3 regions of the Photobacterium damselae subsp. damselae genome follow, and region 3 is predicted to be linked to each of the others. Evidence: predicted binding sites of a transcription regulator. Region 3 holds the regulator's gene; each other region holds the start of a gene.
The links. The regulator CRP, encoded in region 3, controls carbon source genes, mostly activating them, when cyclic AMP is high. The targets are predictions, from matches to a motif close to TGTGANNNNNNTCACA.
Positions count from the first base shown of each region.

Region 1: udp (uridine phosphorylase) is a predicted target of CRP. The motif match lies at 1,942-1,957, and genes of this name have one in related genera.
Region 2: rppH (RNA pyrophosphohydrolase) is a predicted target of CRP. The motif match lies at 2,707-2,722, and genes of this name have one in related genera.

Region 1 covers NZ_CP146970.1:2,187,723-2,192,014, reverse strand. Annotated here, with positions in the region: gene WAX86_RS09760 (zinc/cadmium/mercury/lead-transporting ATPase) at 1-1,702, shown strand, start outside; gene udp (uridine phosphorylase) at 2,168-2,935, shown strand; gene WAX86_RS09750 (Card1-like endonuclease domain-containing protein) at 3,068-4,234, opposite strand.
Region 2 covers NZ_CP146970.1:604,263-608,554, reverse strand. Annotated here, with positions in the region: gene ptsP (phosphoenolpyruvate--protein phosphotransferase) at 1-1,991, opposite strand, end outside; gene rppH (RNA pyrophosphohydrolase) at 2,032-2,553, opposite strand; gene mutH (DNA mismatch repair endonuclease MutH) at 3,179-3,847, shown strand; gene WAX86_RS02750 (LysR family transcriptional regulator) at 3,844-4,292, opposite strand, start outside.
Region 3 covers NZ_CP146970.1:3,027,860-3,032,151, forward strand. Annotated here, with positions in the region: gene WAX86_RS13915 (YheU family protein) at 20-235, shown strand; gene WAX86_RS13920 (phosphoribulokinase) at 369-1,238, shown strand; gene WAX86_RS13925 (OsmC family protein) at 1,288-1,692, opposite strand; gene crp (cAMP-activated global transcriptional regulator CRP) at 2,079-2,711, shown strand; gene WAX86_RS13935 (hypothetical protein) at 2,869-3,051, shown strand; gene WAX86_RS13940 (DUF1338 domain-containing protein) at 3,153-3,959, opposite strand; gene astD (succinylglutamate-semialdehyde dehydrogenase) at 3,990-4,292, opposite strand, start outside.

The sequences.
Region 1 (4,292 bases), 840 kb from region 3:
TAAATCGGGTTCTCCTTTCTCGATTGAAACCTTGATGAGTGTGGCTGCTATTGGTGCGCTCTATTTAGGTGATACAGCTGAAGCTGCGATGGTTATTTTGCTGTTTTTAATTGGTGAGCAACTCGAAGGTTATGCCGCGTCTCGCGCTCGTAGTGGAGTTCAAGCATTAATGGCATTGGTGCCAGAAGAGGCTACGGTTATTTTACCTAATGGTGAGCAGAAAAAAGTGCCAGCCAGTGAATTAAAACCGGGTGATATCATCGAAGTCGCTCCTGGTTCACGCTTACCTGCCGACGGTCAAATTTTAACATCTTCTGTTAGTTTTGATGAAAGTGCATTAACAGGGGAATCTGTTCCTGTTGAGCGTCAACTGGGCGAGAAAGTGATGGCTGGTTGTATGGTGGTGGATAAAGTCGTGCGTTTGACCATCATCTCGGCGCAAGGTGAAAATGCCATTGATCGTATTCTTCATCTTATTGAAGATGCCGAGGCTCGTAAGGCTCCGTTAGAACGCTTCTTAGATAAATTCAGTCGTTGGTATACCCCTGCGATGATTGGTCTTGCTGCGTTAGTGATTGTTGTACCACCGCTATTTTTTGGTGGGGTATGGGATACATGGATCTATAAAGGTTTAACGCTACTTCTTATTGCTTGTCCTTGTGCATTGGTTATTTCAACGCCTGCCGCTATTACCTCGGGTTTAGCTGCTGCTGCTCGTCATGGTGCGCTAATTAAAGGTGGAGCAGCATTAGAGCAATTGGGTCATGTTGAAGTGGTCGCTTTTGATAAAACAGGCACTCTAACAGAGGGTAAACCTGTTGTGACTGATGCCGTTAGTTGGGATGGCGACGATGATAAATTACTACGCCAAGCAGCAGCTGTTGAGATGGGATCATTACATCCACTGGCTATGGCGGTTGTTAATTTAGCAAAAGAACGCTCTTTACCCCTGTCTGAAGCTGATGAGCGTCAAGCCATTGTTGGTCGAGGCATCCAAGGGGTGACAGAAGGCGATCATTTTATGCTTTGTGCCGCAGATCGTCTGCCACAAGACATTCAACTTTCAGACAATCAGAAAGAACAGGCTCTTGCATTAGAATCACAAGGAAAGACATTAGTGGTTGCTGTTCGTAATGGTCATGCGGTAGGACTTATTGCTTGGCGAGATAATTTACGAAAAGATGCTATTGATGCGGTACGAAAGCTTGAAAAACTCGGCGTTCGCTCTTTAATGCTAACCGGTGATAACTCAAGGGCGGCTCAAGCAATTGCCAGTGAGTTAGGTAATATGGACTTTAGAGCCAGCTTATTGCCTGAAGACAAAGTAACAGAGGTTCGTAAAGCGACAGAAAAAGCCCATGTTGCAATGGTTGGTGATGGCATCAATGATGCTCCAGCAATGAAAACAGCTTCAATTGGTATTGCGATGGGGGGCGGTACTGATGTTGCTCTTGAAACAGCTGAAGCCGCTTTGACTCATAACCGAGTGGCTGAACTGCCCGTTATGATTGAGCTTTCTCGTGCAACACTGGCCAATATTCGTCAAAACATTACATTGGCACTTGGTTTAAAAGCTCTGTTTTTGGTAACGACCTTACTTGGATTTACCGGTCTTTGGGTCGCGGTCTTAGCAGATAGTGGCGCTACAGCATTAGTTACATTAAATGCATTAAGGCTATTAAAATTTAAATCAAAAGTATGATGGTTTAGCCATTAACTAAAAGCGGTATCGAAAGGTACCGCTTTTTTGTCTCTAGAGATTTTTACGGCTTAAAATAATGAGTGCTCATTTGACTGAAATGAACAAGTTTTTGTCTAAAAAGAGCTGAATTGGTTGTCACTTGATATGACTTAATTTTGTGATACACGACAAAAGCAAACGTTAAAGCGTGATTTAAATCACTAAAAGTTGAAATCTGAAAATAAAAATGTTTCGTTATATGTGATTTTTATCACTTAATTCTCTGAATCTATCAGCTATGGTTATGACATGTTCTTGAGAGGAAAGATGCCAAGTAAAGTGTATCTTTTTTCTGCTTTTTACAAGTTTCGAGAGTGCTTATACTCATAATTATTTGTGACTAAACACTGTCGAAAATTATCATAATTCATGAGCCGATAATTTCTGTACCTACCTCAGAGCGGCAAGACAAAAAAGGATAAGATTATGTCTGACAACAAAGTTTTCCACCTAGGCGTGAATCAAGCTGATCTTAATGGCGCAACGCTTGCTATCATTCCAGGCGATCCAGCTCGTGTTGAAAAAATTGCTAATCTTATGGATGAGCCTGAGTTTCTTGCTAGCTCTCGTGAATACACTGTTTACCGTGCAAAATTAGATGGTAAATCTGTTGTTGTTTGTTCTACAGGTATCGGTGGTCCATCAACATCGATTGCAGTGGAAGAACTTGCACAATTAGGTGTTCGTACATTCTTACGTGTTGGTACAACTGGTGCTATTCAGCCTAATATCAACGTCGGCGATATGATCGTTACTATTGGTTCTGTTCGTTTAGATGGCGCAAGTCTACACTTTGCACCAATGGAATTCCCAGCTGTTGCTGACTTTGATGTGGCAACTGCAATGAAGAATGCTTGTGATGATGAAGGTTTAACCGTTCATACTGGTGTTACTGCATCAAGCGATACTTTCTACCCAGGTCAAGAGCGCTATGACACATTCACTGGTCGTGTTGTTCGCCGTTTCCAAGGCTCAATGAAAGAGTGGCAAGAAATGGGTGTTCTGAACTTTGAGATGGAATCTGCAACACTATTAACTATGTGTGCAAGTTCAGGTCTACGCGCGGGTTGTGTTGCGGGTGTAATTATTAACCGTACTCAAAAAGAGATCCCAGATCACGCAACTTTAAAAGAGACTGAAGCTAAATCAATTAAAGTTGTTGTTGATGCTGCACGTCGCATGCTAGCTGAATAATCGCTATCAGAGCATTATCAAATACTAATAAAGCCGATGTTATACGCTTTTAATGAGTAGCTATAACATCGGCTTTTTGTTGTCAGTAATAAAAAACGGGAAAGTTAGACTCTCCCGTTTTTGATTTCTTTATTACGCAATATTATGCGCTTGGCCACCGGCACCTTTTAGCCATTCATACAAATGGGTTTGTAAATCGCCTAGTTGATCAGGACCAATAATGGCAAGTCCCAAATCTTGAGCACGAACTAGGTCATGATGACGCAGTGGACGGAAACTTACCAACATGGCACGAGCTTGTAGACCACCTAATAAATCTCGAAGGGATTCTAGCTTATAAAGCGTATCATCACCGTCTTCACGCATGCCTTTTGTTTTACATTCAATAATGTGTAGTTTGTTATTAACAATCGTTGCCACATCCAGTTCATTGCGAACTTCGCGATCACCAATTTTACGATAAACCTGAACGCCTAACGAATGATCTTGGATAGTTGGCAGTTCATTTTGAATAGCTCGAACAGTTAGGTGCACTAAGTTCTCTAGCCATTCGCCATTAGCAAAGCGGCGAGCTTCTTCGTGTTTAAAGGTCAGAATACCTTCATGGTAATGAGCCATTCCGGTTTCTTCAAGGTCAGCAATTAATGTACCTAACTCTTTATAGCCTTGCTGTTTTTCGCTTAGCTCAACATCCAATTTTTGTTCTTTACGACATGTTGTTGCTAGGTAGTTTAGTGTCGCAAGACCTGGGCCTAACTCGAGTGCGGAACTTGCCCAACGTTGACCCAACTCCCATAATTGCTCGTTTAAAGAGTCAGGAATATTGTGCTCTGGCAGCTCACTACGCGCACCAAAAATAGTTAGGTAATCTGTTAGTTGGATACGGTCTTCAACTTGTTGTTGTTCTCTATCGGAAGGGTAGAGCCAGCACATTTCATCACTGTAAGGCTCGATAACATAGATGGGCCAATGGAAGGTACGGAACACTTCATAAGCAGACAGTAATCGATGGCGAAGACCACAACTGGCATTAAACCAAATCTCACCGCTGGTATCTTTTAATCGTGCCGCTAATTCTTCTAACCGACTGCGAATTGCTGCAATATTGATGACATCAGGCACTTCAAAAAACTCAACCTTAATATTGCGTGGAGTTAGAATGGAAGCGAGACGTTCGTATTGCTCATACTGGTTTTCAATACCAATAAAAATCATCTTGTCTGCGGGTACACCGTGATCAAGAAGGGGGGTGATCAGTCTTACTGGATCCTGATCGATAATGCCAACGTGAGTTATCATATAAATCCTTAATGCTTTCCCTGCATTTATTACAGGTTGTATCGTTATGTGCGCATTA
Region 2 (4,292 bases), 820 kb from region 3:
AATCGATTACTGCTTTGTACAATATGATGAAGCGCGTGCAATACCGCAGGATGAAGTGGGTCGTATACACTTGCCACCCGAGCATTATTTCGATCAACCGCTAACAAATACTGAGTTAAATCGTTACTTCCAACCGAGATAAAATCGACTCGTCCTTGTAGTGCATCTAGCTGATACAGCATAGACGGCACTTCGATCATAATGCCGATACGAGGATAAGATAATGACAATCCCCGACCTTGAGCTTGCAGCAACACATCTTGATAAGCTTTATCGATTAACTCTTTGGCTTCTTCAATTTCGCCAACGCTAGAGATCATCGGAAGTAAAATATCTAAGTTATTCAGCCCAATACTTGCTTGCAACATAGCTCGAACTTGAATCGTAAAAATTTCAGGGTGATCGAGAGTAAAACGAATGCCTCGCCAACCAAGAAAAGGATTATCTTCTTCTATTGGCAAATAAGGTAATGGTTTATCTCCCCCGATATCGAGCGTTCGCATCACAACAGGCATAGGAGCATAGGTTGTCAACATCGTATGATATTGGCTGCGTTGTTCATCTTCAGAGGGAAAGCTGTGCTGTAATAAAAAAGGAACTTCGGTTCGATAAAGCCCAACCCCATCGATGCCAGCTTTTAAATTTTGGCAAGTTTCAGAGTTTAACCCCGTATTCAAGTACGTTTGAACCTTACATCCATCTGATGTTATTGCCGGTCGAGCCAACTCTTCAGAAACAATTTGCGTCAGTTCTTGTTCTTCTTTAAGGAGGCGACGATACTCTTTTAGCACTAAACGATTAGGCTGTACGGTAAATTCGCCCCGATAACCATCAACAATAACTCGCTTGTTGTGTGCTGATTCAGGAACAAAATCAACCCCCATGATCGCAGGGACACCAAGAGTACGCGATAAGATAGCCGCATGAGAGTTAGCAGCCCCCTCTTGAGCAACAACAGCGGCTAATTTATCGGTAGGAATACTTGCTAACATGGCAGCGGTTAGCTCTCGCGTTAACAAGACAATCGGCTCATCCCATTTTTGCTCGACCACTTCATCATGGGAGAGAAAATAGAGCAGGCGCTGCCCCAATTCACGTAAATCTTGGGCTCGCTCTTTTAGGTACTCATCTCTCATTTGAGCAAAACGAGCCGAATAATCTTCAACGACTTGACGCACAGCCCATTCAGCTAAATCACCTGCGTTGATCTTGGCAAACAGATCTTTTCTCAACATAGGATCATTGAGTAGATGACTGAACAGATCAAAAATGGCTAGCGTCTCTTTTTGTAGCTCATTATCAAAACGTTTACGCAGGCGACGAAACTCAGCACTGGCTTTATCGATTGCAATCGAGAGTCGCTCTTGCTCTTGAGTAATATCTGCGGCAAAAGCTGGCTGTACCGACTCCAACTGAGGTTGCGTGTCATCCCACCACGCTTTTGCAACGGCAATCCCAGTTGAAGCAACAACACCAGTATAGTGCATGCCCTGACGTTGACGTGGCCACATACCTTGCGCTTTCGCATGGGCAAGAATAGTGGCAATTTGAGCGGCCAAGGTGACCATAAAAGATTCTTCGCTCTCATCAAAAACTCGACAACAGCGTTGTTGAATCACCAAAACTCCAAGAACTTGGCGTTGGTGAATAATTGGCGTACCAAAGAAAGAAGCAAACCTCTCTTCGCCAATATCAGGTAGGTGTTTAAATTCAGGATGATTATGAGCATCTGCAACATTAACAGGCTCAGCTTTACGACCAACAAGCCCAACTAAGCCCTCATCAAATTTTAGTGCAACATGGGCACTTTGCTTATGAAGGCCTTTGGTCGCCATTAAGGTATATTCTCGGCGGCCATGATCGGCAATATAGATAGAGCAACACTCTGCATCGAGCGCAAGACACGTTTGAATGACCAATTGATCAAGTGCATCAATAAGATTAGATGCACTGACTACTTTTTCAACAATTTCGCGTAACTGCGCCAGCATGCCAAATTAATTCCTTCTATCGCTATTGCCTCTTCCAAATTTAGTTGCGGCGGTTTTTGCGTTTAAACTTACGTTCTTTTCGCTCTTGAAAAGGCATCGCAAGAGCTGCAAATTCCTTTAATGCACGACGATAAACATCACGCTTAAATGACACCACCTGACGCACCGGATACCAATAGCTGACCCAACGCCAACCATCAAATTCTGGTGTGTTTCCTCGCTGCATATTGACCTTGGACTCATCACATTCCAAGCTCAGCAAAAACCACTTCTGCTTTTGCCCGATACAAACAGGTTTTGAGTCCCAACGAACTAGACGCTTTGGTAATTTATAACGTAGCCAATGGCGGCTAGATGCTACAATTCTTACGTCCTTTTTCGTTAGTCCTACTTCCTCATACAGTTCGCGATACATAGCTTGTTCTGGTGTTTCACCATCGTCTATGCCACCTTGTGGAAACTGCCAAGAGTGTTGTCCATATCGTCGAGCCCAGAATACTTGGCCGCGGCTATTGCAGATAACAATTCCTACATTAGGACGGTATCCATCGCCATCAATCACTGGACGACCTCAATTATAAATATCTATTACCTCGATTTTTTCACATAATGTGGGTAAGGGTAAACAAACATTCTAATTAATAACTCTTTTTTCCTACATTCCCCGCACTTTCTGGATAACTTCACACTTCATATAACTTTATGAACATCCAAATGAGACCTATCCCACATTTATTCACTCTTTCTGTGGATAGATTTGTGTAGAAACTCAATTTCAAGCCCAAATTAACGACATCACCATTCAAGAATCATGAATAAAAAACACGAGAATATTTAATAATAAACTTTAAAAACATAGCCTTATAACAAAAACAATCATATAACTCAGTTTGATTATAAAAGATCCTAACGAACAAAAAACGGATCGGTCAAAGATCGACCAACTTTATCTTTATCCACAATACCACTAAACTTTTGAATAAAAAAAACACAGTGACGCGCTCAATAACCACTCAAACCACTGTTCAAACAGCCAGTATCTGTTTTTTGATGATAATTTTTATTTTTGCCTGTGGATATCTTTTTCTTGGGATCCTAAGTCAACAATTTCAATATATCGTGCCATTATTTGTCAGTATCCTATTCGTGTTACCATTATGGTCTTATTTGCTACATAGATTTTTATCATGCGCCCCACCCCTTTATCTGAAAATGAACTATTACAACGAGCCCAAGAGTTGGCAGGTCTGACCCTGGGAGAATTAGCACATCAAGCAGGAATCGCTGTCCCTCCTGATCTTCGTCGAGATAAAGGCTGGGTGGGTCAACTGCTCGAATGGCACTTAGGGGCCAGTGCTGGCAGTAAACCCGTCCCTGATTTTGCCGAACTTGGCATTGAGCTAAAAACCATCCCGATTGGCTATAGTGGCAAACCACTAGAAACCACTTTTGTTTGTGTTGCGCCGTTAATTGGTGTTCAAGGGCTCAGTTGGCAGCAAAGCCATATTCGGCACAAATTAGCGCGTGTATTGTGGATACCCGTTGAAGGTGAACGCGATTTACCCCTAGCAGATAGGCATGTTGGTTCTCCTTTGATTTGGAGTCCATCAGCACAAGAAGAAGCGCAATTACAGCAAGATTGGGAAGAGTTAATGGATATGATTGTCTTAGGGCAAGTAGAGCAGATCACCGCACGCCACGGAGAAGTTCTACAATTACGTCCTAAAGCAGCCAATAGCAAAGCATTAACTGAAGCCTATGGTGCTAATGGTCAGCCAATCAAAACACTGCCTCGAGGTTTCTACTTAAAAACCAATTTTACCGCCGCTATTTTAGAACGTTACTTTATCTGTTAACTCAGCCTAGCCTCGGTTAAATATAACCGCAATTGACGTGCAGCTGGACCTGCTGGATGTAAACGAGTCCAAACAATATCAACACCTTGATGCCAAGTTTGCCCTTCAAAACTCAATGGAAGGCGTGTTAGCACATTTGCGGTAATTAAATCTTTCACCATATCTAAAGGCACCACAGTCCAGCCAATCCCTCCCATCACTAAGTTCACTGCGCTAATGGCACTTTCCGTACTCCATATTGAATCAGAAACTTGCCAACGCTTATGTTGATGATGACGACCAGATAGGACAATTTGGCGATGGGTAATAAGGTCGGGCCAATCAATTTGTGACTTGCGAGCTAATGGGTGAGAAGGAGCCACAATACAGACCATAGCCAAGCTACCAATACCGTACGCTTCAATTTCCTGAGGTAGCGTATCAAGTTGAAGTAGAGCCCCTATTT
Region 3 (4,292 bases):
TCTTTAGTGGCAAGTTGTAATGATTATTCCTTGGCAACAAATTGATAGTGAGACACTCACCAACTTGATTGAACATTTTGTTCTGCGAGAAGGAACCGACTATGGCGAACAAGAGTTAAGCCTTGCAGATAAAGTGGCTCATGTTCGTCAACAATTAGAACATGGTGAAGCGGTCATTGTTTTTTCTGAGCTTCATGAGACTGTTGATATTAAATTGCGCTCTCAACTTTGCTGATAGCGAAAATAAATTTCTTCTGTTATATGCGTGCTGTGGCAAATCACAGCGAAAAAAAGCCCCTCTCCTTGCATATTCCTTAACATGTTGTTAATAAATAGCCAACTATAGCAAAAGGATATGCAGGGAACTTATGTCAGCCAAACATCCCATTATCGCTGTCACTGGTTCATCAGGAGCCGGTACGACAACGACTTCAGAAGCGTTTCGTAAAATGTTTAATATGATGAACATTAAAGCGGCATGGCTTGAGGGTGATAGCTTTCACCGTTTCACCCGTCCTGAAATGGATGTCGAAATCCGTAAAGCAAAAGAACAAGGTCGACATATCAGTTATTTTGGGCCTCAAGCCAACGACTTTCCCCTACTTGAACAATTTTTTAAGCAGTATGGCGAAGATGGCTCTGGGGAGTATCGTCGTTATCTTCATACCTTTGATGAGGCGGTTCCTTATAATCAAATGCCTGGAACGTTCACCCCTAAACAACAACTGGCAGAGAACACAGATCTCCTGTTTTACGAAGGGTTACATGGCGGTGTGGTTGATGGTGATATCAATGTTGCTCAGCATGTGGATCTACTGATCGGCATGGTGCCCATTGTAAATTTAGAGTGGATTCAAAAAATAGTCCGTGACACCCGAGATCGCGGCCATTCACGAGAAGCAGTCACAGAATCTATCGTTCGCTCGATGGATGATTACCTCAATTATATCACCCCTCAGTTTTCTCGAACCCATATCAACTTTCAGCGAGTCCCCACGGTTGATACCTCAAACCCTATTAGCGCCAAAGGCATACCAACACTCGATGAAAGCTTTGTTGTAATCCGTTTCCGTGGGCTGAAAAATGTCGATTTCCCCTATTTATTGGCAATGATCCAAGGTGCCTTTATGTCTCGCCATAACACCTTAGTTGTACCTGGCGGTAAAATGGGATTTGCGATGGAATTGATCATGCGACCACTATTACAGCAGTTGATCGAAAAAGGAAAAATAGGCTAAAGAAAACCGTATGGCGAGATAAAGATTCTCGCCATAGTTATAACAAAGCTTATGCAGCAACCACTTGGTAGGAGTGAGTCAACTCAACGCCTTTACCTAGCATCAAGCAGACAGAGCAGTATTTTTCTAGAGAATTAGCTACAGTTTGAGCGACTAATGCTTCATCAAGATCAACGCCTGTCACCACAAAATGTAAGTTAGCTTGTGTAAAAAGACGAGGCGCTTGTTCACGACGAGTCGCTGAAATTTGAGCCTCACAAGCTGTAATTTTTTGTCCTGCTGATTTTAATCCTTCAACCACATCAACAGAACTGCAACCACCTGCTGCCATTAAGACTAATTCCATTGGACTTGGCGCTTTATCACCACCATTACCATCCATCACAACACTATGGCCTGAGCTTGATTGACCTAAGAACGTCATCCCTTCAACCCATTTCACTCGTGACTGCATCTTTGACTCCATTTTCAGACAGAATATACGTTTTAAACCTCATTCTTGATGATAAAACAGCAGGTGTAAACCTCTAAATTTAAGCCAGCGTCGCAAAATGAAGTATGACTTGTAGCACACTTTCAACCAAAGTTTTGTGATGAAATATTAAGCAATTTATAATTAACTGCTAACGGTGTGATCATGTGCACACTTATGAGTACAAAATGAGCGACTCCGTTAGATTAATATCAAGAAAAACCCAAAGAAAAAGGATACACTCTGTAACTATTCAAAGAAGCTTGCAAATTGCAGCGATATGAATACCCTGTCAACGAGTAGTCCTTTGGCCCTTAGACTTAAAAGGAATGCGTTGTTAGGCAACAAATGCAGAGGAAGTTATAAATATGGTTCCAGGTAAACCTCAAACAGATCCAACTCTTGAGTGGTTTCTTTCCCATTGCCACATTCACAAGTACCCGTCAAAGAGCACTTTGATTCACGCGGGTGAGAAAGCAGAAACTCTCTACTACATTGTGAAAGGTTCTGTTGCGGTGTTAATCAAGGATGAAGAAGGCAAGGAGATGATCCTGTCTTACCTAAACCAAGGTGACTTTATTGGTGAGCTAGGCTTATTTGAAGAAGGTCAAGAGCGTACTGCATGGGTTCGTGCTAAAACCCCATGTGAAGTTGCTGAGATCTCTTTCAAAAAGTTCCGCCAACTAATTCAAGTGAACCCAGATATCTTAATGCGTCTTTCAGCGCAAATGGCTCGTCGTCTACAAGTGACTAGCCAAAAAGTGGGTGACCTTGCATTCCTTGACGTAACAGGTCGCATCGCTCAGACATTGCTAAACTTGGCTAAACAGCCAGATGCAATGACTCACCCAGACGGTATGCAGATTAAGATCACTCGTCAAGAAATCGGCCAAATCGTTGGTTGTTCTCGTGAAACAGTGGGTCGTATTCTGAAAATGCTAGAAGAGCAGAATCTAATCTCTGCTCACGGTAAGACCATCGTTGTATACGGTACTCGTTAAGCTTTATAGCTCACGAGATACAAAAAAAACCGCATATTCTACTATGCGGTTTTTTTGTGCCTAAATAGCCACCACTGTCACAGACTCTTCACTTGCAGCAAAGAAAAGTTTTGCTACAGTTAATGCGAACCAATAATTTAAGCATTGAGTGTGATATATGGATATTGAACGCTTCACCGACCATGGACAGAGTCCGGCAACCGCCATCATTATGGATCTTCCTGCTACTGTAGAAATGACAGGATTTACTTCCCGTCGCTATCTTCTCTCTCAGCAACCGCCGCAAGCTCGATCATTTAGCGAAGAAACGCCTTATTGGGCAACCCCTCTTGAACGCTAATATTAATTAACTTCAGTCCAAATGATTTAGGTACGGAAAACGCCACCGCACCTAAATCATACTCAGTCGTCCAAATACTACCAACCTAAGCTAATACCTCATCAATTCTCATTACTTTGGTAAGTGCTTTCAAAAATACGATTGGCTGAAGCTTCTACAAATCCAGAAAAGAGATCGCCATTTGCCATCGGATATCGTTTAGCAAACTCATAAAAACCACCCGGTATTAGCTGCTTCCCATCGCTAAACTCCACCATAACTTTATCTGCCATGGTTGAAGATTGCTCCAACATTAATGCAGCACTACCTTTTACTGCGCCACCAGCTTGGTTAATCGCAAAACCATTGTGAGTCAGATAATGATTCACTTCCGCCACTTCAGTAAATTGCTCCAGTGGATTAATACTGACGGTAAAATGATTAGCGCCAAAACCATGGGCCGCTACCCAAGCTGCATATTCACTCTCTTGAGCTAACATTTGATATTCTTGATAACTCAACGTCCACGGTCTTCCTTGGGATAAAAACATTGAGTTAGAAAAATAGCCATGGGGAACTTGGTCTAACAGTTTGCGTACCAACAGTTGTAATTGGCTAGAACACTGCCCTAACTGGAGCTCACTAATAAAAACCTTGGGCAAAACTGGATTTGGATGTTCAAAGTGCTCAGCATACAGTTTCTTTTCCTCAAACTTATACTGACCTTTTGGCTCATATCCTACCGCGATAAAAGCTGCAGCTACCCGATCTAACCCGCAACGAGGCAAGTTATAGGTGCGCAAAGCAATATGATCGTTCATCAGAGGATCATCTTCTGTCAGCAACTGCTGAACTTTCTCAGCAGAAGGACATAACCGGGTAATGTAATCTTGCCACAACTGGGAAAATAACAATTGGGCTCGCTCCATATCGACTCCTTGATATCACTTGGATTCTATTTAAGGTAGCACAATTCCGGGAAGTAACTGCTCAGGCAATTCGACATCATCCCCTTCAACGGAGGCCATCGGGTAGGCGCAATAATCCGCGGCATAATATGCACTCGGACGTAAATTGCCAGAGGCACCAAGCCCACCAAATGGAGCACTGCCACTGGCTCCGGTTAATGGTCGATTACGATTAACAATACCGGCTCGAATATTGGCAACAAAGTAGTCCCACTGCCCATCATCCAGTGAAATCAATCCAGCAGATAAGCCATATCGAGTTTGATTGGCCAATTCGACCGCTTGCTCAAAACT